DNA from 2 places in the Streptomyces kaniharaensis genome. Region 1 is predicted to be linked to the other one. Evidence: riboswitches for the same ligand, from Rfam matches in the RefSeq annotation. Region 1 holds a riboswitch; the other holds the start of a gene.
The links. Region 1 has a riboswitch for thiamine pyrophosphate ahead of F7Q99_RS13720 (purine-cytosine permease family protein). Riboswitches for the same ligand answer to the same signal wherever they lie in the genome.
Positions count from the first base shown of each region.

Region 2: another riboswitch for thiamine pyrophosphate. It lies ahead of thiO (glycine oxidase ThiO); the one in region 1 lies ahead of F7Q99_RS13720 (purine-cytosine permease family protein).

Region 1 covers NZ_WBOF01000001.1:2,996,963-3,007,320, forward strand. Annotated here, with positions in the region: gene F7Q99_RS13710 (ATP-binding protein) at 1-407, opposite strand, end outside; gene F7Q99_RS13715 (glycerophosphodiester phosphodiesterase family protein) at 638-1,462, opposite strand; gene F7Q99_RS13720 (purine-cytosine permease family protein) at 1,551-3,017, opposite strand; TPP riboswitch at 3,010-3,158, opposite strand; gene F7Q99_RS13725 (S1C family serine protease) at 3,387-5,252, shown strand; tRNA gene F7Q99_RS13730 (tRNA-Ser) at 5,316-5,403, shown strand; gene F7Q99_RS13735 (MerR family transcriptional regulator) at 5,534-6,361, shown strand; gene F7Q99_RS13740 (FAD-binding oxidoreductase) at 6,453-7,817, shown strand; gene F7Q99_RS13745 (pyridoxine/pyridoxamine 5'-phosphate oxidase) at 8,780-9,562, shown strand; gene F7Q99_RS13750 (EamA family transporter) at 9,577-10,358, opposite strand, start outside.
Region 2 covers NZ_WBOF01000001.1:1,328,855-1,339,212, reverse strand. Annotated here, with positions in the region: gene bfr (bacterioferritin) at 1-171, opposite strand, end outside; gene F7Q99_RS06110 (sulfite oxidase-like oxidoreductase) at 408-1,037, shown strand; partial or broken gene F7Q99_RS43595 (PASTA domain-containing protein) at 1,086-1,457, opposite strand; partial or broken gene F7Q99_RS43590 (protein kinase domain-containing protein) at 1,542-2,868, opposite strand; gene F7Q99_RS06095 (thiazole synthase) at 3,072-3,890, opposite strand; gene thiS (sulfur carrier protein ThiS) at 3,893-4,102, opposite strand; gene thiO (glycine oxidase ThiO) at 4,099-5,274, opposite strand; TPP riboswitch at 5,278-5,390, opposite strand; gene F7Q99_RS06080 (NAD(P)/FAD-dependent oxidoreductase) at 5,484-6,677, shown strand; gene F7Q99_RS06075 (Rv2175c family DNA-binding protein) at 6,746-7,111, shown strand; gene thiE (thiamine phosphate synthase) at 7,108-7,755, shown strand; gene F7Q99_RS06065 (polyprenyl synthetase family protein) at 7,810-8,916, opposite strand; gene metF (methylenetetrahydrofolate reductase [NAD(P)H]) at 9,090-10,004, shown strand; gene F7Q99_RS06055 (hypothetical protein) at 10,179-10,358, shown strand, end outside.

The sequences.
Region 1 (10,358 bases):
CGGGTCGGCGCGCCGCCGTCGGTGACCTCCAGGGTGAGGACGCCGTCCGCGTGCACCTGCCAGCGGACCAGGACGCCGCCGTCGTCGCTCCCGTACTCCTCGGCGCCCCAGTGGGCCGGCTGTCCGGCGTGCGGCCCGGAAGGGATGCCGACCAGGACCTGGTCCACGACCTCGGCTCGGGCGCCGCGCCCGAGGGCCGGCAACGGGCCGAGCGGCCGGGCGTACTGACACGCATTGCTCAAGAGTTCGGAAAGGATCAGTACGGCGTCGTCAATGACCCGTTCCGGTATCTCCTTATCACCGAGATCTCGACGCAGCCTGCGCCGTGCGACCCCGACACTCGCCGGGCCGTGCGGCACTGCCATGGCCGATGAAGTCGGTACTTCACGCACCACCATCAACGCCACCCCCGGACCTCCTTCAGCGTATGCCGAGGGATGGATGCCCCTTCGTAATGCGTCGGAAACGACCAGGCGACGATCCCGTGAGCCCATTTCGCGCGGCGCGACGGAGGGTGGGCGCGAGGCCATTCCCGCTCACCCTCCGTCGTGCCGGACGCCCAATTCTCGGCAATGAACGTATGCGGAAGGTTTGCCTGCCGACCGCGGCGATCGGGGCCGTCCGAGCCCTCCCGGGCTCACCGCCCGAGCTGTCCCAGGACGTCCGAGGGCCGGTTGGTGATGATCGCCGCCACGCCGAGCTCCCGGCAGAGCTCCACGTCGGCCGGCTCGTCGACCGTCCACACGTGGACCTCGTGGCCCAGCTCGCGCAGCCGCGGCACCAGCTGCGGGCGGGCCCGCACCAGCTCGATGCCGGGCCCGGCGATCCGCGCCCCGCCCGGCAGCGGCCTGCCCGGGCGCAGCTGCCCGAGGAGGGGCAGCATCCGCTCGAACAGGAACACCCGCGGGTAGTCCGGCGCGGCGGCGGCCACCCGGTTCAGGGCGATGGAGGAGAAGCTCATGATGCGGGCGGACGGACGGTCGCCGTCCCGGCTGCCGGAGATCTTGAACCGTTCGAGCATCCGCAGCAGCTCGGCCTCGACCCGGCCGCGGTAGCGCACCGGGTGCTTGGTCTCGATCGCCAGGTCCACCGGGCGCCCGCAGTCCACGACCAGCTCCAGCAGGCGCTCCAGCCGCAGCACTCCGCGCAGCTCGGGGTCGGTGCTGGGCCGGCCGGTCTTCCAGGCGCCGAAGTCGTACGCCTCCAGCTCGGCGAGCGTCATCGCCGAGACGGTGCCCTGGCCGTTCGAGACCCGGCCGATCCGGCGGTCGTGCACGCAGACCAGCTCGCCGTCGGCGGTCACCCGGACGTCGCACTCGACCGCGTCCGCGCCTTCGTCGAGAGCGCGCCGGTAGGCCGCGAGGGTGTGCTCGGGGAGGGCGTCCGAGGAACCGCGGTGGGCGATCACCTGGACGGGCGGCACGGTGCGCGGGGCCGCCGGGGACAGATCTGGGCTGGTCACACCGCCCACGATAGGCGGCGGAGGTGAAGCGGGAGCGAAGAAGGTCCCAACCTGCGGGGCCGTCTTCGCTCCCGTCGCGCTCCCGGGCTCAGCCGCGCGCGGGGCGCCGGGTCAGCGGGGTGAGCGCCCAGGTGGCCAGGGCCGGCACCAGGAAGGCGAACAGCGAGGCCGACGTCCACTCCTGCGGGGTGAAGTGCAGGGTCTCCCGGGCGGAGGTCCAGAAGTCGGTCCACCAGCCGGCCACCGGGGTCGGCGCGATGAACTGGTAGACGGCGAAGCCCAGCCCCCACGGCAGCAGCATCAGCCAGCGGGACGGCGCGTCGGCGGAGAGGTCCCAGCCGTGCCGGCCGGCGCCGAGGAAGAAGTCCACCGCCAGCACGGCCAGCAGCGGCACGAACACCGAGCCGATCAGGCCGAGGAAGTTGGTGTAGGTGTCGGTGAACCGGTCGATCCGCAGCGCCAGCACGGTGGTCAGCACGCCGATCCCGCCGGTCAGCACCCGGCGGTCCACCTTCGGCAGCAGGTTCTGCACCGACATCGCGGTCGAGTACACGTTGGCGAAGGACTGGTCGGTCTCGCGCAGCACCAGCACCAGCAGGAACAGCCAGCCGGCGCCGACGCCGAGGAAGGAGTCGAAGATCTTGTCCGGGTCGCCGCCCGACTGCAGCAGCGCGATCAGGCCCAGCACGTAGCACCACACCTGGGCGAGCGTGTAGCCGGAGAAGCTGCCCCAGAAGGCGGAGCGCGGGGTGCGCGAGTGGCGGGTGTAGTCGGCGGCCAGCGGGACGAAGGAGATCGACACCGCGATCATCGCGTCGGTGGCGCCCAGGAAGCCGTGCCAGTTGCCGGCACCCGGGTCGGGCACGCCGTGGCGGCCCAGCTGGACGGTGAAGTACACCATCGCGACGGCGACGGCGGCGGCCACGAAGCGGCGCAGCACGGCGATCGAGCCGAGCGGCCAGATGGTGAGCACGGTGGTCAGCGCGCCGGCGAGGAGGACGAACAGCCAGCGGTAGCCGTCGGTGTGGGCGACGGTCTGCGCGCCGGCCGCGATCGTCAGCAGCTCGAACACGCCCCAGCCGACGCACTGGACGATGTTCAGCACCGTCGGGACGTACGACAGCCGGGTGCCGAACAGCCCGCGCAGGCTCGCCATCGCCGGCGCGCCGGTGCGGGCGCCGATCAGCGCGGCCACGCCGAGCATCGCCGTGCCGACCACGGTGCCGGCCGTGATCGCGGTGACCGCGGCGGCCAGCGACAGCTCGCTGCCCGGGGCGCCGAGCACGGTGGCGGCGGTGGAGAAGCCGATCAGGCTGACGCCGAGGTTCATCCAGAGCGCGAAGTGGTCGCGGAAGCGGAGGGTGCGAGGCGGCTCGGTGTCGAGGACGAGCGGCGCCTCGACCCTCTCCGGGCGGTCCAGGACGGCGGTCGCGCTCGCGCCCGCAGAACCGGGCGCGTCGGTGCCTGCGACCTCGTGGGGCGGGGTCGTGGACGATTCGGAGAAACCCTTGGACGCGGGCGCGCCCGAAGAAGAGGATGGCGAAGCAGACGGCATGGCCGATACTCCCTACGCCGGCATTACCCGGACAGGTTCCGGCGGTCAGCGCCCCCTCGACGGTCCGTCCACGATTCCCGTGGCGTACGGTCGACCAGCGCACTCTCAGCCTGGAAGGTCCAAGCTCCCGCGTGTCAGTTTGGAGCGGACAGGCTAACCGGCTCGTGGGCGAACGCCAACGCGAGGGGTGTGAGGTCCGCATCGCGGGACGGCCGGTGGGGGTGGGGAGCTTCCGTCGGGAGGTCGTCGAGCGGGTTCGTCGGCCCCGGCTAAGGATTCTTATGAGTTCTTCAGAGGGGTCCTTACGGCAATCGAATCGGCAGTGCGAAAAACTATGGTCCTTGGTTCTGTCAGCTATGGAGGTCGTCCGTGAGCACCGAGCGCGAGGTTGGGCCCGCCGGGCCGCAGGGGGAGCAGCCCTCGGGCAGCCAGGAGGCGGCCGGCGCCGTCTCCGAAGGCCCGGCTCCGGACGGCCACAAGCCCACGATGGCCTTCCGGCGGGTGCCCGAGCCCGAGGCGGCGCCGGCGGAGGGCGGGCACAAGCCGACCATGGCGTTCGGCCGGGTCCCCGAGCCGACGGCCGCTCCGGAGGCCCCGGCGGCTCCGGCCACCGAGGCAGCTCCGGCGGAGGGCGGGCACAAGCCCACCGTGGCCTTCACCAAGGTCCCGGCGCCGGAGGCCGCCCCTGCGGCTGCCCCGGCCGCTGAGGTGCCCGCCGCCGAGTTGCCCGCCGCGCCTGCCGCTGCCGAGACCGGCTACATCGACGCGCCGCCGCCCGTCCTGCCGCCCGCGCCCGCCGCCCCGGTCGCGCCCGCCCCGACCATGGCCCTGCCGCCGGGTGCCAACCCGTACGCGACCCCGACCCACGGCGTCCCGGCCGCCGGCGCCCACGACCCGTACGGCGCCCAGGCCGCCCACGGCGCGCCCGGCCACCACCCGTTCGGCGCCGGCCAGCCGCTCGGCGGCTGGGGCGCCGCGCACGACGCCACCACCGGCATGCCCGGCGTGCCCGGTGCTCCGGGCCACCCGGGCGGTCCCGGTGTCCCCGGCGGCCCGTTCGGCTACCCGGCGGACTTCCCCAGCGGCCCGACCGGCCCCGGCGGTCCCCGCAAGAAGCGCGGCGGCCTGGTCGCCCTGATCGCCGCCGTCACCCTCGTCGCGGGCCTCGCCGGCGGCGCGGTCGGCGTGGTCGTCTCGGGCGACCGGAACCCGGTCGCTGCCGCCGACGACCACCGCAGCACCACCGTCCAGGCCAGCAACACCCAGAAGAACGAGCCCGCCCCCGGCTCGATCGCCAGCATCGCGCAGAAGGCGCTGCCCAGCGTCGTCACCATCAAGGCGCAGGGCAACGGCGAGTCGGGCACCGGCACCGGCTTCGTCTTCGACACCGAAGGCCACATCCTCACGAACAACCACGTGGTGGCGCCCGCCGTCACCGGCAGCGGCGGCAAACTGACCGTCAAGTTCGCCGACGGCACCTCCTACACCGCCTCGGTGCTGGGCCGCGCCGAAGGCTACGACGTGGCCGTGGTCAAGCTCGACAACCCGCCCAAGGGCAAGCTGGCCCCGCTCCCGCTGGCCGACTCCGACAAGGTCAACGTCGGCGACGCCACCATCGCGATCGGCGCCCCGTACGGCCTGGAGTCCACCGTCACCAGCGGCATCATCAGCGCCAAGGACCGCCCGGTCGCCTCCGGTGACGAGACCGGCGCCCAGGCCTCGTACATGAACGCCCTTCAGACCGACGCCTCGATCAACCCCGGCAACTCCGGCGGCCCGCTGCTCGACTCCAGCGGCGCCGTGGTCGGCATCAACTCTGCGATCCAGTCCAACGCCTCCGCCAACGGCCGGGCCGGCAGCATCGGCCTGGGCTTCGCCATCCCGATCAACCAGGCCAAGTGGGTCGCCGACACCCTGATCAAGACCGGCAAGCCGGTCTATGCCAAGCTCGACGTGCTGCGCAACGACGACTACAAGGGCGACGGCGCGCAGATCCAGACCCGCGACGTGCAGGGCCAGCCCGCCGTCACCCCCGGCGGCGCCGCCGACAAGGCCGGCCTCAAGCCCGGCGACGTCATCACCAAGCTCGGCGGTGCCCCGATCGAGAACGGCCCGGCCCTGGTCAGCCGGATCTGGACGCACAAGCCCGGCGAGACCGTCGACGTCGAGTACCTGCGCAACGGCCAGACCATGACCACCAAGGTCACCCTCGGCCAGCGGGAAGGCGACAGCTGACCGGCGCCACCGGGAAACCGTGTGCACCGAACCCCGCCGGACCCGTTAGGCTGACCTCCGCCTGGAGAGCTGCCCGAGCGGCCTAAGGGAACAGTCTTGAAAACTGTCGTGGCGTGACCCGTCACCGTGGGTTCGAATCCCACGCTCTCCGCCGGTAGGAGAACCACCTGCTCAGGGCGGGTGCCGATGATCGTTCGGCACCCGCCCTCGGTGTTTCCCGGGAAGCGGCGGCGGCCCGCGCTTGACCCTGACACGGTGAGAGGCCGTGCACTGGGAGCACCATGTTGACCATCGGAGACTTCGCCAAGCACGGCCGGGTGTCGGTGCGGATGCTGCGCCACTACGACGCGATCGGGCTGCTGCGCCCGGCCCGGGTGGACCCGCTGAGCGGCTACCGCTTCTACGGGGCGGCCCAACTCGCCCGGCTCAACCGGGTGATCGCGCTGAAGGAGCTGGGCTTCACGCTCCAGCAGGTGCGAGCCGTCCTGGACGAGGAAGTGGACGCGGCCGAGCTGCGCGGGATGCTGCGACTGCGCCGCGCCGAGCTCGCCGCGGCGATCGCGGCGGACGCCCGGCGGCTGGCCCGGGTGGAGGCGAGGCTCCGGACGATCGAGAGCGAGGGGACCATGTCCGCACACGATGTCGTGGTGAAGCGGGTGCCGTCCGTCCGGGTGGCCGAACTGACCGCGGTGGCCGCGAGTTACCAGCCGGAGGACATCGGACCGGTGATCGGCCCGCTGTTCGCCGAGCTGTGCCGCCGGCTGGAGGAGGCCGGGGTGGCGGAGACCGGCCCGTCCGTCGCCCGCTACGAGGACGCGCCGGAGGGCGGCGGTGCCGTGCTGATCCGGGTCGGCGTCCCGGTCGGGCCGGGGGTGGCGGCGGGGGCGTACGACTTCGACGTCGTCGACCTGCCCCCGATCGAGCAGGCGGCGACCGTCGTCCACCGCGGCCCGATGGACGAGGTGATGGGCAGCTCCCAGGAGCTCGCCCACTTCATCGACGCCAACGGCTACCGCTCCGCCGGCTACGCCCGCGAGCTCTACCTGGAGTGCCCGGACGACCCGGCGCAGTGGGTGACCGAGCTCCAGGAGCCCGTCGTCCGGCGGTGACCGACCGCCTTCCTCCTGGGGCCCACTTGCCGGGCCCCAGGAGGGCGGGCAGAGTGCGGGGGACGGCTGCGGGCGGTGAGCGGAGGCGGCGATGGGTGATCTGACGGATCGGCTGACGCAGGGGCTCCCGCCAGGGGCGGTCGTCGTCGACGAGGACGTGATGGCCGCCTACCGGCACGACATGGCGGGTTTCTGCGCGGCCGGAACGCCCGCCGTGGTGGTCTTCCCGGAGACGGTCGAGCAGGTGCAGCACGTGCTGCGGACGGCCACCGAGCTGCGCGTCCCGGTGGTGCCGCAGGGGGCGCGGACAGGGCTCTCCGGGGCGGCCAACGCCGTGGACGGGTGCATCGTGCTGTCGCTGGTCAAGCTGAACCGCATCCTGGAGCTCGATCCGGTGAACCGGATCGCGGTGGTCGAGCCCGGCGTCGTGAACGCCGAACTCTCGCGCGCCGCAGCCGAGTTGGGCCTGACCTATCCACCGGACCCGTCCAGCTGGGAGTCCTGCACCATCGGCGGCAACATCGGCACCGGCGCGGGCGGGCTCTGCTGCGTCAAGTACGGGGTGACCAGCGAGTACGTGCTCGGGCTGGACGTGGTGCTGGCGGACGGACGGCTGCTGTCCACCGGGCGCCGGACGGCCAAGGGCGTCGCCGGGTACGACCTGACCCGGCTGCTCGTCGGCTCGGAGGGCACGCTGGGCGTGGTGGTCCGGGCGGTGCTGGCGCTGCGGCCCGCGCCGCCGCCGCAGCTGGCGCTGGCGGCCGAGTTCCCCAGCGCGGACGCCGCGGGGACGGCGGTCTGCGAGGTGATGGCGGCCGGCCTGACCCCGTCGCTGATGGAGCTGATGGACGCGGTCAGCGTGCGGGCCGTCAACGCGATGGGGCGGATGGGGCTGCCGGAGTCCACCCAGGCGCTGCTGCTGGTGGCCTTCGACGGGCCGGACCGGGCGGCCGAGCTGGCCCGGGTGGCCGAGCTCTGCCGGGCGGCGGGCGCGACCGAGGTGGTGCCGGCCGACGACGAGACCGAGTCCGAGCTACTGCTGGCGGCCCGGCGGCTGGCGCTGCCCGCGCTGGACAGGCTCGGGACCACGATGATCGACGACGTGGCGGTGCCCCGCTCGCGGCTGGCCGAGATGCTCGACGGCGTCGCGGCGATCGCCGAGCGGCACGCGCTGACCATCGGAGTCGTCAGCCACGCCGGGGACGGCAACACCCACCCGATCGTCATCTTCGACGCCTCGGACGAGGAGCAGACGGCGCGGGCGCAGCGGTCCTTCGACGAGATCATGGCGCTGGGGCTGGAGCTGGGCGGCACGATCACCGGCGAGCACGGGGTGGGACTGCTCAAGCGGGACTGGCTGGCGCGGGAGCTGGGGCCGGTGGCGCTGGATCTCCAGCGGCAGCTGAAGGCGGTCTTCGATCCGCTGGGGATCCTCAATCCGGGCAAGATGGTCTGACGCTTCCGATACTTCTGATACTTCGACAGGTCCGACAGGTCTGACAGGTCCGACGGTATTCCGAATTCCGGGACGTTGTCGAATATCGACATTGGCGGGTGATCGAACCTTTTGGGGCGCGTTTTCGGTGCCCTCGCGCCGGGGGTGGTGAACTGGTTCTTTCGTGCTCGGCGAGGTGTCACGAGCGGCACATGTTTCGGAGAAATGCCAGCTCAGAGGTGATGGGTGGGCAGGCTGACCGTCGGCCCGGCCGTTATGCGCGGCCCTGTCGGACATCACGCTATCGGGCGAAAAGTGCCACGTGGGGTGGCGCTTTGTCGATTTGTTGCGGAAGTCTGTCCCTCGGCGTCGCAGCCCCAGGTGTTCTGGCCGGCGGACTCCGCACACATTGCGCGATTTACAGCTTTCCGGAGGATCTCATGGCTCGCATCCACCCCCGCCGGGTGGCCGGCTTACGGCTCGCCGGCCCGCTCGCAGCCGGCCGGTCCGACAACAACACCGACGTCGACGCCGCACCGGTCCTCCACTGATCCGAGCGGACACCACTGCCGGCGGGGGCGCCGGAGGTGAGTGGCCGCGGGTGAGCTGAGCACCCGCGGTGGGGCTCGAACCAGGCTCCGGGCGGTACCGCCCGGGTGGACATCGATGCGCATGACCGGCCAGCGGAAAGGGTCGCCGCGAAACCGGCCTCGTGGGCGGTGCCGTCGAAACCGGCACCGCCCACGGGTGTGTCCGAGCCCGGTACGAACTGTCCGTCAGGCCCTGGTGCGAACCGTCCGTCCGGACCTGGCACGAACCGTCCCGAGAGAGCCGCGCCCGGCCGGACCCGCCCAGCGAGGGCCCGCGCCCGGAGCCGTCGGTCCGCGGCGGTACATTGCGCTCCGACAGCGCACCGCGCGCCCGGGCCCCGGACGGCCCGGCCGGCCGGGGCGGCAACCGCGGCAACCGGAAGGAAGGGCGCGATGGCAGCGGAGGAGGAGGGCCTGACCGGCCCGGGCGGGGCCAGGCCTGCGCCGGGATCGGACTCGCGGCCCGAGTCGCGGCCCGAACCGAGGGACGAGCACCGGCCCGAGCCCAGGTCCGTGCCGGAGCTGCTGCTCGGCCGCCCGCCGATGGCCCGGCCGCTGCCGACCTTCGACGCCGAGGCCGCCCCCGCCGAACCCGGCCCGCTGTTCGTCGACTGGCTCGCCACCGCGCTCGCCGCCGGCGTGCCGGACCCGCAGGTGGTCACCCTCTCCACGGTCGACGCGGACGGCATGCCGGACGCCCGGGTGCTGGTGCTGCGGGACGTCGACGCGGCCGGCACCGGCTGGGTCTTCTCGGCCGCCGCCGACAGCCCGAAGGGCCGTCAGCTCGCCGTCCACCCGGCCGCCGCGCTCACCGTCTACTGGCCGCAGCTGGGCCGCCAGGTGCGGGTCCGCGGCACCGTCGAGCGGGCCGCCGACCTGGTCGCCGCCGCCGAGTTCGCCACCCGCTCCCCGGCCGCCCGGGTGGGCGCGCTGGTCGGGCGCCAGAGCGAGCCGCTGGCCTCGCTCGACGAGTACGACGAGGCCGTCGCGGTCGCCCGCCGCCGGCTGGAGGCCACCCCGGACGCCGTCGCGGCCGGGCACGCCGTCTACACGCTCTGGGCGCACGAGGTCGAGTTCTGGCAGGGCGACGCCGAGCGCCGCCACATCCGGCTGCGCTACACCCGCACCGGCCCGGTCCGCACCCCGGAGTGGTCGCGCACCCTCCTCTGGCCGTAAGGCGCCGGCGGCCGCTACCGCCGCCCGGTCAGCGTCGCGCCGACGCTGGCCGCGACCACGCAGCCGATCCCGGCCAGCTGCACCGCGTTCAGCAGCTGGCCCAGCACCACCAGGCCGACCAGGGCGCTGACCGCCGGCTCCAGGCTGACCAGCACGCTGAACACGCGCTGCGGCATCCGCCGCAGCGCGGTCATCTCCAGCGCGTACGGGATCACCGGCACCAGCAGCGACACCCCGGCCACCGAGGCCAGCAGCACCACCGGCGAGGCGCCCGGGGCGGTCAGCCCGTCCCAGGCCTGGCCGAGCCCGAACGGCGCCAGGCTCAGCGCCCCCACCGTCATCGACACCGCGAGGCCCTGGAAGCCCTGGAACACGGCGCCGACCCGGTCCGTGAACAGGATGTACGCGGCGTAGCAGGCGGCGGCCCCGAAGGCGTACAGCAGGCCGACCGGGTCCAGCCCGTTCCCGCCTGCGCCGCCGCCCTCGCCGAGCAGGGTCAGCAGCGCCACCCCGCCCGCCGCGAGCAGTGCCCAGAGCAGATGGCCGGCCCGCCGGGCGAAGACCAGGGCGACCGCGAGCGGGCCGAGGAACTCGATGGTCGCGGCGGTGCCCATCGGCAGCCGGTCGATCGCCCCGGCGAACAGGAAGGTCATCCCGGCCGAGGCCATCCCGAGCAGCGCCGCCGCGGCGAGGTCGCGCGGGCGCAGGCCCCGCAGCCGCGGCCGGGTGACGGCGAGCAGGACGACCGCCGCGAAGCCCAGCCGCAGGAAGGTCGTGCCGCTGACCCCGAGCGGGC
Region 2 (10,358 bases), 1.7 Mb from region 1:
CACCTCGGCGTGCTTCATCTCGTCGAAGGACTCGTGCCGGGTGTACGCGGCGAGCTTCGTCCAGCCGAAGTTCTCCTGCATCTTGGCGTGGAGGAAGTACTGGTTGATCGCGGTCAGCTCGGCGGTGAGCTGTTCGTTGAGGAACTCGATGACCTCTGGATCGCCCTGCATGGCGCTGCCTCCCTGCGCTCTGTCCTGCTGTGAGTCCTGGTCCTGCGGTGAGTCCTACGTTCGGCATCCTGGCACCGCGATGGGAAGAAATTCCAGTAAGTCCACACTCACCGGGGCTTGTGGCGGAATATCCGATTCGAGTGGATACGGGGTGCCGGTTGGCCCGTACGGGCGGGCGTGCGTTCGTGCGAAGGGGCGCGCGCCGGGGCCTGACCGCCGTCTGTCACCATGGAGCCATGGGTCAGTCCGAACAAGAACCGCTTCCGCCGTCTGACCCGAGGCTCCCCCCGGGGCAGCGCGCCCAGCGAGGCTGGCCCGCGCTGCACTACGGGCCCGTCCCCCGCTTCAAGCCGCTGACCTGGGAACTCCAGGTGTTCGGCGCGACCGCCTCGGCGGAGAAGCACAGCTGGGACTTCGCCGCCTTCAACGCCCTGCCCCGCACCACCGTGCGCGCGGACCTGCACTGCGTCACGAAGTTCTCGATGCTCGGCAACGAGTGGACTGGCGTGCCGGCCGCCGCCGTCCTCGACCTGGTGCCCCCGGCGCCCGGCGTCACCCACGTCATGGTCTGGGCCGAGTACGGCTACAGCGCCAACCTCCGGCTGGCCGACTTCGCCGACCCGCGCACGATCTTCGCCACCCACCGCAACGGCGAGCCGCTGACCGTCGAACACGGCTTCCCGGTGCGGCTGATCGTCCCGCAGCTTTACGCCTGGAAGGGCCCTAAGTGGGTGCGCGCGGTCGAGTACATGCGGGCCGACCGCCGCGGCTTCTGGGAGGAGCGCGGCTACCACAACCTCGCGGACCCGTGGCGCGAGCAGCGCTACTCCTACCAGGAGGAGCCGGGCGACGGCCCGCTGCGCTGACCCTGCCGGCGGTCCCCTCAGAAACCCTCAGGACCTTCTCGGGACCCCTCAGAACCAGGGGAAGCTGACCGTCACCACGGTGCGCTGCGGGCGGCGCTCGCCGGCCGCGGGGGACTGGCCGGTCGCCCTGCCGCTGCCGAACAGGTTCACCCCGCTCGTCTGCATCGTGAACCCGGCCGCCGCCAGCGCCTTCTCCGCGGCGTCCTTGGTCATCCCGGTGACGTCCGGGACCGGCACCATGCCCTTGCTGACCACCAGCGAGACCGGGGTGTTCTCCGGCACCTGCTGGCCGGCGGCCGGCGAGCTGCTGATCACCGCGCCCTCCGGAACGGTGTCGTTGAACGTCTCGGTCACCGAGCCCTTGGCCAGCTGCACGCCGGTCAGCGCGGCGGCGGCCTGGTCGGAGGGCTTGCCCGCGACGTCCGGCACGGCGATCCGCTTCGGGCCCTTGGAGACGGTCACCGTCACGGTGTCGCTCTTACGGGCCTTGGTGCCCACCCCGGGGTCGGTGGAGATCACCTGGCCGGACGGCACGCTCTCGCTGAACGCCTCGACGAACCGGCCGTGCATGCCCTCCTTGTCCAGGATCCGCTGCGCCTCGGACCGGTCCTTGCCGAGCACGCCGGGCACCGGGGCGTACAGCGCCTCGGACAACCCGTACGAGGCGCCGCCGATCACCAGCACCAGGGCGGTCAGCGCGGACGCCCAGATCAGCGGCTTGCGGGGGATCCGGCGCAGCCGGCTCGGGCGGTTCGGGCGCACCGGGGTGGGCTCGTTGTACGGGCGGGGCTCGACCAGCAGCTGGTCCATCAGCTCCGGCGGGACGTCCAGCACGCTGGTGCGCTCGGCCGGCGGCGCGGCCGGCTGGGGGAGCGGCTGGATCACCGAGGTCGGCTCGCTGGTCGGGTAGCGGGGGCTCGTCCGCGTGGAGGCCGGCGGCTCCGCGTCCAGCTCCTCCGGGGTGAGTGCGCGGCGGACCCGCTGGAGGGCGGCCAGGAGCTCGACCGCGTCGTACGGGCGGGCGTCCGGGGTGCGGGCGCAGGCGCCGGCCACTATCGCGTCCAGCGCCGGGGTCACGGACGGGACGGCGAGCGACGGCGCGGGGACGTCCTCGTGCAGGTGCTTGTACATGACCTGGACGGGGTTGTCGCCGGTGTGCGGGCGCCGGCCGGTGAGCATCTCGTACAGCAGGATGCCGGCCGCGTAGACGTCGACGCGCTGGTCGGTGGGGGCGTCCGGGAGGATCTGCTCGGGCGCCAGGTAGGAGACGGTGCCCATGACGGTGCCGCCGGTCGCGGTGGACGTCGAGGTGGGCTGGCCGTCGGCGGTGCCCAGCACCCGGACCAGGCCGAAAGTCGGCGACCTTCACCAGGCCGCCGTCGGTGATCAGCACGTTCTCCGGCTTGACGTCCCGGTGGACCAGCCCGGCCCGGTGCGCGGCGCCGAGCGCGGCGAGGACCGGCTCCAGGACGTCCAGGGCGGCCCGGATCGACAGCGCACCGCGGTCGCGCAGCAGCTCGCGCAGGGTGCGGCCGGGCACGTACTCCATGGCGAGGAAAACGTTCCCGCCGTCGGCGCCCTGGTCGAAGACGTTGACCACGTTCGGGTGGGTGAGCCGGGCGACCGCCTTGGCCTCGCGGATGAACCGGGCGGTGAAGCCCTCGTCCCCGGCGAGGTCGGGGTGCATCACCTTGAGCGCGAGCACGCGGTCGAGGCGGGTGTCGGTGCCCCGGTAGACCGTGGACATCCCACCGGTCGCGATGCGCTGGTCGACCCGGTACCGGCCGTCGAGCAGGGTACCGATCAGAGGATCTGACAATGTGTGCACCACTTGGATACTGTCGGTGACCTGTCCACGGGCAGCGGTCAGGGCTTGGCCGTCATGAGGGTCTTCGGATCCGAGTGAGGAGCCCTCTCGCTTGCGAGGGGGAGGAGTGACGTCCACCGGGCGAGTCTAGTGAGGTGTGGACCGGAAGACCCCGGAGGGCATTGCCTCCGGGGCCATCTGTGCCCGGCTTGTGACGCGTCATGCCCCTAGAAGGCCGGGTGCTCCCGGGTGTCCAGGTCGGCGCGGCCGGCCATCGCGGACGAGGCCTCGGCGTGGAAGCGGCGCGGGATCCGGCCGGCCCGGTACGCGAGGCGGCCGGCCTCGGTCGCGTGCCGCATCGCCTCGGCCATCAGCACCGGGTCCTGAGCCCTGGTCACCGCGGAGGCGAGCATCACCGCCGAGCAGCCCAGCTCCATCGCCAGCGCGACGTCGGAGGCGGTGCCGGCGCCCGCGTCCAGGATCACCGGGACGTTCGCGCTCTCCACGATCAGCTGGAAGTTGTGCGGGTTGCGGATGCCCAGGCCGGAGCCGATCGGCGAGCCCAGCGGCATGATCGCCGCACAGCCGACGTCCTCCAGCCTGCGGGCCAGCACTGGGTCGTCGTTGGTGTACGGGAGCACCGTGAAGCCGTCGTCGACCAGGGTCTCGGCGGCGTCCAGCAGTTCGATCGGGTCCGGCAGGAGGGTCCGCTCGTCGGCGATGACCTCCAGCTTCACCCAGTCGGTGCCGAGCGCCTCGCGGGCCAGCCGGGCGGTCAGCACGGCCTCCCCGGCGGTGAAGCAGCCGGCCGTGTTGGGCAGCACGCGGATCCCGTTGCGGGTCAGCACGTCGAGCACCGAGCCCTGGGTGGTGGCGTGGACCCGGCGCATCGCGACGGTGGTGAGCTCGGTGCCGGAGGCCAGCAGCGCCTGCTCCAGGATCTCCAGGCTCGGCGCGCCGCCGGTGCCCATGATCAGCCGGGAGCCGAAGGTCGTCCCGGCGATGGTGAGGCCGTCCTTGTCGTCGGGGAAACGGTCGTCGGCCATGCTCAGCCTCCCTGCACGGCGGTGAGGATCTCGATCCGGTCGCCCGCCGACAGCGGGGTCTGCGACCACGAACTACGCGGCACCACGGCCTCGTTGAGCGCGGCGGCGACGCCGGAGTTGGCGGCGCTCAGGGTGGCCACCACCTCGGCGAGGGTGGTCGTGGCGGGCACCAGCCGGGGCTCGCCGTTGACGGTCAGGGCGATGTCGGTCATGCGTGGGCCTTCGTGGTGGGGCGGGCGGGGGAGAACCGGGCGGGCGTGAACGGCCTTGCGAGATCGGGTACTTCACCGGTCGCCAGGTACTCGGCGACCAGGTCGGCGGTCACCGGGGTGAGCAGCACGCCGTTGCGGTAGTGGCCGGTCGCGGCGACCAGACCGGGGAGTTCGGTCGGCCCGAGCAGCGGCGCGTTGTCCGGCGAGCCCGGCCGCAGCCCGGCCGAGGTCTCCACCAGCGGCAGTTCGGTGATCCCCGGTACCAACTCGTGGGCGTCCCGCAGCAGTTCGTACACCCCGCCGGCGGTGACGGTGGTGTCGTAACCCTGCTCCTCGGTGGTCGCGCCGATGACCAGCTCGCCGTTCTCCCGGGGCACCAGGTACAGGTGCTGCCCGCGCACCACCGCGCGGACGTTGCGGGAAAGGAACGGCCGGTACGCCTCCGGGATCCGCAGCCGTAGGATCTGTCCCTTCACCGGACGGATCGCCGGCAGCACGCCCTCCGGCAGACCGGGGAGCCGGTGGCTGTACGGGCCGGCGGCGAGGACGATCTGGTCGGCGGTGACGGTCTCCAGGGTCGAGAGCCGGGCGCCGACCGCGCGGCGGTCCTCGACCAGCAGCTCGACGGCCTCGGCGCGGTGGATCACGACGTTCGCACGCTCGCAGGCGAAGATCAGTGCCTTCAGCAGCCGGCGGCCGTCCACCTGGTGATCGTCGGCCACGTGCAGGCCGCCGCGGACGCCGGGGGCGAGCATCGGCTCCAGCCTGCGGGCCTCCCGGCCGGTCAGCCAGGTCGAGTCGAGGCCCAGCCGTTGGTGGAAGGCGTGCAGCTCGCGCAGCTCCTCGCGGTCGTCCGAGTCCAGCGCGACGGCGAGGGTGCCGCACCGCCGGTAGCCGGTGTCCTCGCCGCCGCTCGCCTCGGTGAGTTCGGCGACGAAGGACGCGTACCGCTCGTTCGACGCCATGCCCAGGCGCAGCAGCGGTTCCTCGCCGTACTGCAGCTCGGTGACCGGGGCGAGCATCCCGGCCGCGACGTGGGCGGCCCCGCCGCCGGGGGACGGATCGACCACGACGACTTTCCTCAGACCGCGCTGCGCCGCCCGCCAGGCGACGGCGAGGCCGATGACGCCCCCGCCGATCACCAGCACGTCGGCTTGCGCGCCCCGTGCCAAGCGTGTCAAAGCTCCTCTTCTCCCTTCGCCGGTATGACCCGGATCAGGTTCGGACGGTCGCAGGCCGTGTCAGCCCGCCTCTCAGCCCGGTACGCCGGGCTCCCGTGATGGTGCCCCCACCTTAACTCCGGGGCCCGGACCGGCCGAAGACGCGTACGAGGGGCGGACGGGCCGGTCGGGCCGCGGACGGCGCTGAGTACAGTGACGGCGTGGCAGAGCTGAGCGGAACGGATCAGGTGGTCGTCGTCGGAGCCGGGCTGGCGGGCGCGCAGTGCGCCCTGGGGCTGCGGCGCGGCGGGTGGCAGGGGCGGATCGTCCTGGTCGGCGAGGAGCCGCACGCGCCGTACGACCGGCCGCCGCTCTCCAAGGACGTCCTGCTCGGCAAGGCCGACGCGACCACCCTGGACATCGACTTCCCGCACCTGGGCGTCGAGCTGCTCACCGGCCGCCGGGCCACCGGCCTCACCCCGGGCGTGCTGCACACCGACGGCGGCGACCTGCCGTTCGGCGCGCTGGTGATCGCCACCGGCGCCGCCCCGCGCGCCCTGCCCGGAGCCGAGCGTGCGCACCTGCTGCACACCCTGGACGACGCGCTGGCGCTGCGGGCGCTGCTCCGGCCCGGCCTCCGCCTGGTGCTGGTCGGCGCCGGCTGGATCGGCGCCGAGGTGTCCACCGCCGCCCGCGCGGCCGGCTGCGAGGTGACCGTCGTCGAGGCGGGCCCGGCGCCCGTCCCCGGCGCGCTGCCGACCGAGGTCGGCACGGCGATGGCGGCCTGGTACGCCGAGGCGGGTGTGGACCTGCGCTGCGGGGTCGGCGTCGCCGCCGTCGAGTCCGGGTCGGTGCTGCTGGCGGACGGCGCGCACCTGCCGGCGGATCTCGTGGTGGTCGGCATCGGCGCCCGGCCCGCGACCGACTGGCTGGCCGGCTCCGGCGTCGAGCTGGACGCGACGGGCGCCGTGCTGGTGGACGAGCACCTGCGCACCAGCCTGCCGGGCGTCCTCGCGGCCGGCGACTGCATCAGCTACCCCTCCGCCCGCTCCGGTGCCCGGCTGGCCGTCCAGCACTGGGACCACGCGCTGCAGTCCGGCGAGGCCGCGGCCGCCTCCGTCCTCGGGGCGGACGCGCCGTACGACCCGGTGCCGTACTTCTGGTCGGAGCAGTTCGGCCGGATGGTGCAGTACGCGGGCCGGCACGCCGAGGGCGACGAGCTGCTGTGGCGCGGCTCGCCGCAGGACCCGTCCTGGGCCGTGCTGTGGCTGCGCGACGGCGTGCCGACCGCGCTGCTGGCCGTCGACCGTCCGCGTGACCTCACCCAGGGCCGGCGGCTGATCGAGCGCGGCACCGCGCTGGACCCGGCCCGGGCGGCGGATCCGGCCGTGCCGCTGAAGTCGGCGGCACTCTGACGCCCTCTGACGCCCTCTGACCCGGCCCCTTGGTGCGCGCCGGGCCGTGGAGGTGGCAGTCTGGTGCCGTGAGTGAGATCGAAGCCAAGATTGACGCCCTGGTCCCCGAGTGGCTGTACCTGCCCGACATCTCTGAGCAGTGGGGTGTGCTGGTCACCGAGGTGCGCAACATGGTCAAGAAGGGTGACCTGATCGCCGTCCGCCGCGGCCCGAACAAGTCGCTGCAGGTCCCGGCCGCGTTCATCGACGAGACCGGCCCGGTCAAGCACCTGGTCGGCCTGCTGACCGTGCTGCGCGACAGCGGGTTCAGCGACGACGAGATCCTGGAGTGGCTGTTCACCGAGGACCCGTCGCTGCCGGGCACCCCGATGCAGGCGCTGTGGGAGAACCGGGCCACCGAGGTCAAGCGGCGCGCCCAGGCGATGGCCCTGTGACCAGCGGCCCGCGGGCGCGCCTGGCCGACGCCAGGCTCTACCTGTGCACCGACGCCCGTCGCGAGCAGGGCGACCTGGCCGAGTTCCTGGACGAGGCGCTGGCCGGCGGGGTGGACATCGTCCAGCTGCGGGACAAGGGCCTGGAGGCGAAGCAGGAGCTGGCGGCCCTGGAGGTCTTCGCGGACGCCTGCCGCCGCCACGGCAAGCTGCTGGCGGTCAACGACCGCGCCGACGTCGCCCACGCGGCCCGGCCGGACGTGCTGCACCTCGGGCAGGACGACCTGCCGGTGCCGGCCGCCCGGGCGATCCTCGGCGACGACGTGCTGATCGGCCGGTCCTGCCACGCCGAGTCCGAGGTGGACGCGGCGATCGCCGAGCCGGGCGTGGACTACTTCTGCACCGGCCCGGTCTGGCCGACCCCGACCAAGCCGGGCCGCCCGGCGCCGGGCCTCGGCCTGGTCTCGTACGCGGCCGAGCAGCCCACCGACCGGCCGTGGTTCGCCATCGGCGGCATCGACCTCGGCAACGTCGACGAGGTGCTGGCGGCCGGAGCCCGCCGGATCGTCGTGGTGCGGGCCATCACCGCCGCCGACGACCCGCGGGCGGCAGCCGCCGAGCTGTCCCGGCGGCTGCGCTCGGCCTGACCCCCACCGGGGCCGTCACCGTTCCCCGTACGAGCTCAGTGCTGACGCACGTGCTCAGTACTTGCGGACGGTGGCGGCCTCGGCCAGTGCCAGCAGCACCGCGCGGGCCCGCTCGTCCACCAGCGGCGCCGCCGCCAGAGCGTCCAGCGCCTGGCGCATCAGCTCGTCGATCCGGCGCTCCACCAGCTCCGGCGCCCCGCTGCGGGCGACCAGCTCGCGCAGCCCGGCGACCTCCTCGGGCGCCAGGTCCGGCGCGCCGAGCCGTTCGTCGAGGTGGCGCGCGTCGGCGGCCGACAGCCCGCGCATCGCGTGCGCGACCAGCAGGGTGCGCTTGCCCTCGCGCAGATCGTCGCCGGCCGGCTTGCCGGTGACCGCCGGGTCGCCGAAGACGCCGAGCAGGTCGTCCCGCAGCTGGAACGCCTCGCCCAGCGGCAGCCCGAACGCCCCGTACGCCTCGACCAGCTCCGGCGGGGCGCCGGCCAGCAGCGCGCCGACCTGGAGCGGGCGCTCGATCGTGTACTTCGCCGACTTGTAGTGCAGCACCGTCTGCGCCCGGTCCAGCGCGCCCTCGTCCGTCGAGTCGCCGGCCACCGGCTCCAGCACGTCCAGGTACTGGCCGACCATGACCTCGGTGCGCATCAGGTCGAACACCGGCTTGGCGGCCAGGACGGCGGCCGGCTCCAGGCCGGAGCGCAGGAACAGCTCGTCGCACCAGATCAGCAGCAGGTCGCCGAGCAGCACCGCCGCCGAGGCGCCGTACTGCTCGCGGTCGCCGCGCCAGCCGCGCTCACGGTGCAGCGCTTCGAAGCGGCGGTGGATCGAGGGCAGGCCGCGGCGGGTGTCGCTGCGGTCCATCAGGTCGTCGTGGACGAGCGCGCTCGCCTGCAGCAGCTCCAGGGCCGCCGCCGCGTTGGCGATCCCCTCGCTCTCGGCCGCGCCGCCGGCGCCGCGCCAGCCCCAGTAGCAGAAGGCCGGGCGCAGCCGCTTGCCGCCGTCCAGCAGGAAGTCGCGCAGGGCGTCGGAGGCGGGCACCAGCTGGGGCGAGATCTTGCCGAGCAGCGCGGACTGGCCGTCCATGAACGCGACGAGGGCGGCGTTCACGCGCGCGCGGACCTCCTCCACGTCAATGGGGTTGGCCGGCCGGTTGCTGGACGAGGTCACGATGAGGCTCCGCGGTTCGCTTGGGGTGCAGCAAGCGTAGCGGGGCGGCCGGGGAACAGCCGTGCGAGCAGGGCGGACGGGCTGCCGGCAGGTAGTGGAATGTCGTCCACCGTTTGTCTCAATCCGTGGAACCAAGGTGTCCGGGCCCCCGGGTCGACGGATAGCCTGCCAGCATGGCACTCGGTATCGCGTCGACCAGATCGGACCGCGCGTTGACGGTCCGCGAGCTGCTGGCGGCCGGAAAGCGGTCCTTCTCCTTCGAGTTCATGCCCCCGCGCAGCGAGGTCGGCGAGCAGAAGCTCTGGGACGCCATCCGGCGGCTCGAACCGCTCGACCCGAACTTCGTCTGCATGACGTACGGAGCCGGCGGCTCCTCGCGCGAGCGCACCGTCAACATGGTCGGTCGGATCGCCACCGAGACCACCCTGACCCCGGTCGCCCACCTGACCGCCGTCGACCACTCGATCGCCGAACTGCGCAACATCATCGGCCAGTACGCCGACCAGGGCGTCCGCAACGTCCTCGCCGTCCGCGGCGACCCGCCCGGCGACCCGATGGCCGACTGGATCAAGCACCCCGACGGCGTCACCTACGCCTACGAGCTGGTGGAGCTGATCAAGGGCATCGGCGACTTCTGCGTCGGCGTCGCGGCCTCGCCGAACATGCACCCGCGCTCGACCAACTGGGACGACGACATCCGGCATTTCGTCGGCAAGATCCGCGCGGGCGCCGACTACGCGATCACCCAGATGTTCTTCGAGGTCGACGACTACCTGCGGCTGCGCGACCGGGTGACCGCCGCCGGCTGCGAGGCGCCGATCATCCCGGAGATCATGCCGGTCACCAACGCCAAGCAGCTGGAGCGCTTCCCGCAGCTCAGCGGCTCGGCCTTCCCCGCCGACCTGGAGGCCCGCCTGCGGGCGGCGATCGACGACCCGGCGGCGCTGCGCGCGGTCGGCATGGAACACGCCACCGCGATGGCCGAACGCCTCCTCGCCGAGGGCGCGCCGGGCCTGCACTTCATCACGCTCAACCACTCGACGGCGACGCTGGAGATCTACCAGAACCTCGGTCTGCACCGGCGCTGAGGGCCTCCCGGGCGCGGGTTCACGAGCCCGTCACCGTCCCGGCGGTGGCGGGTTCGGTCGTGTGCGGCCGGGTCCGGGGCGGCGGGAACGCGATGCGGTGCCCCGGCCGTTGAGCGGGTACAGTCGCCGCACACGCGCGGCGCGCGCGGGCACGCGACTGGAGGTAGCGGGCGGATGGGCATCGGATACCTGCTGCTGTACGCCGCGTTGGCGGTGGTGGCGCTCTGGCTGGTGGCCGAGCTGCTGCTGCAGAACCGGGCCCCGCTGCACTGGCGCGCCCTCGCGCTGGTCGGGTTCCTCGGCGTGGCCGGCGGGATGGGCCTGCGGTCCGTCCCGGTGATCGGCGCCGGCGCG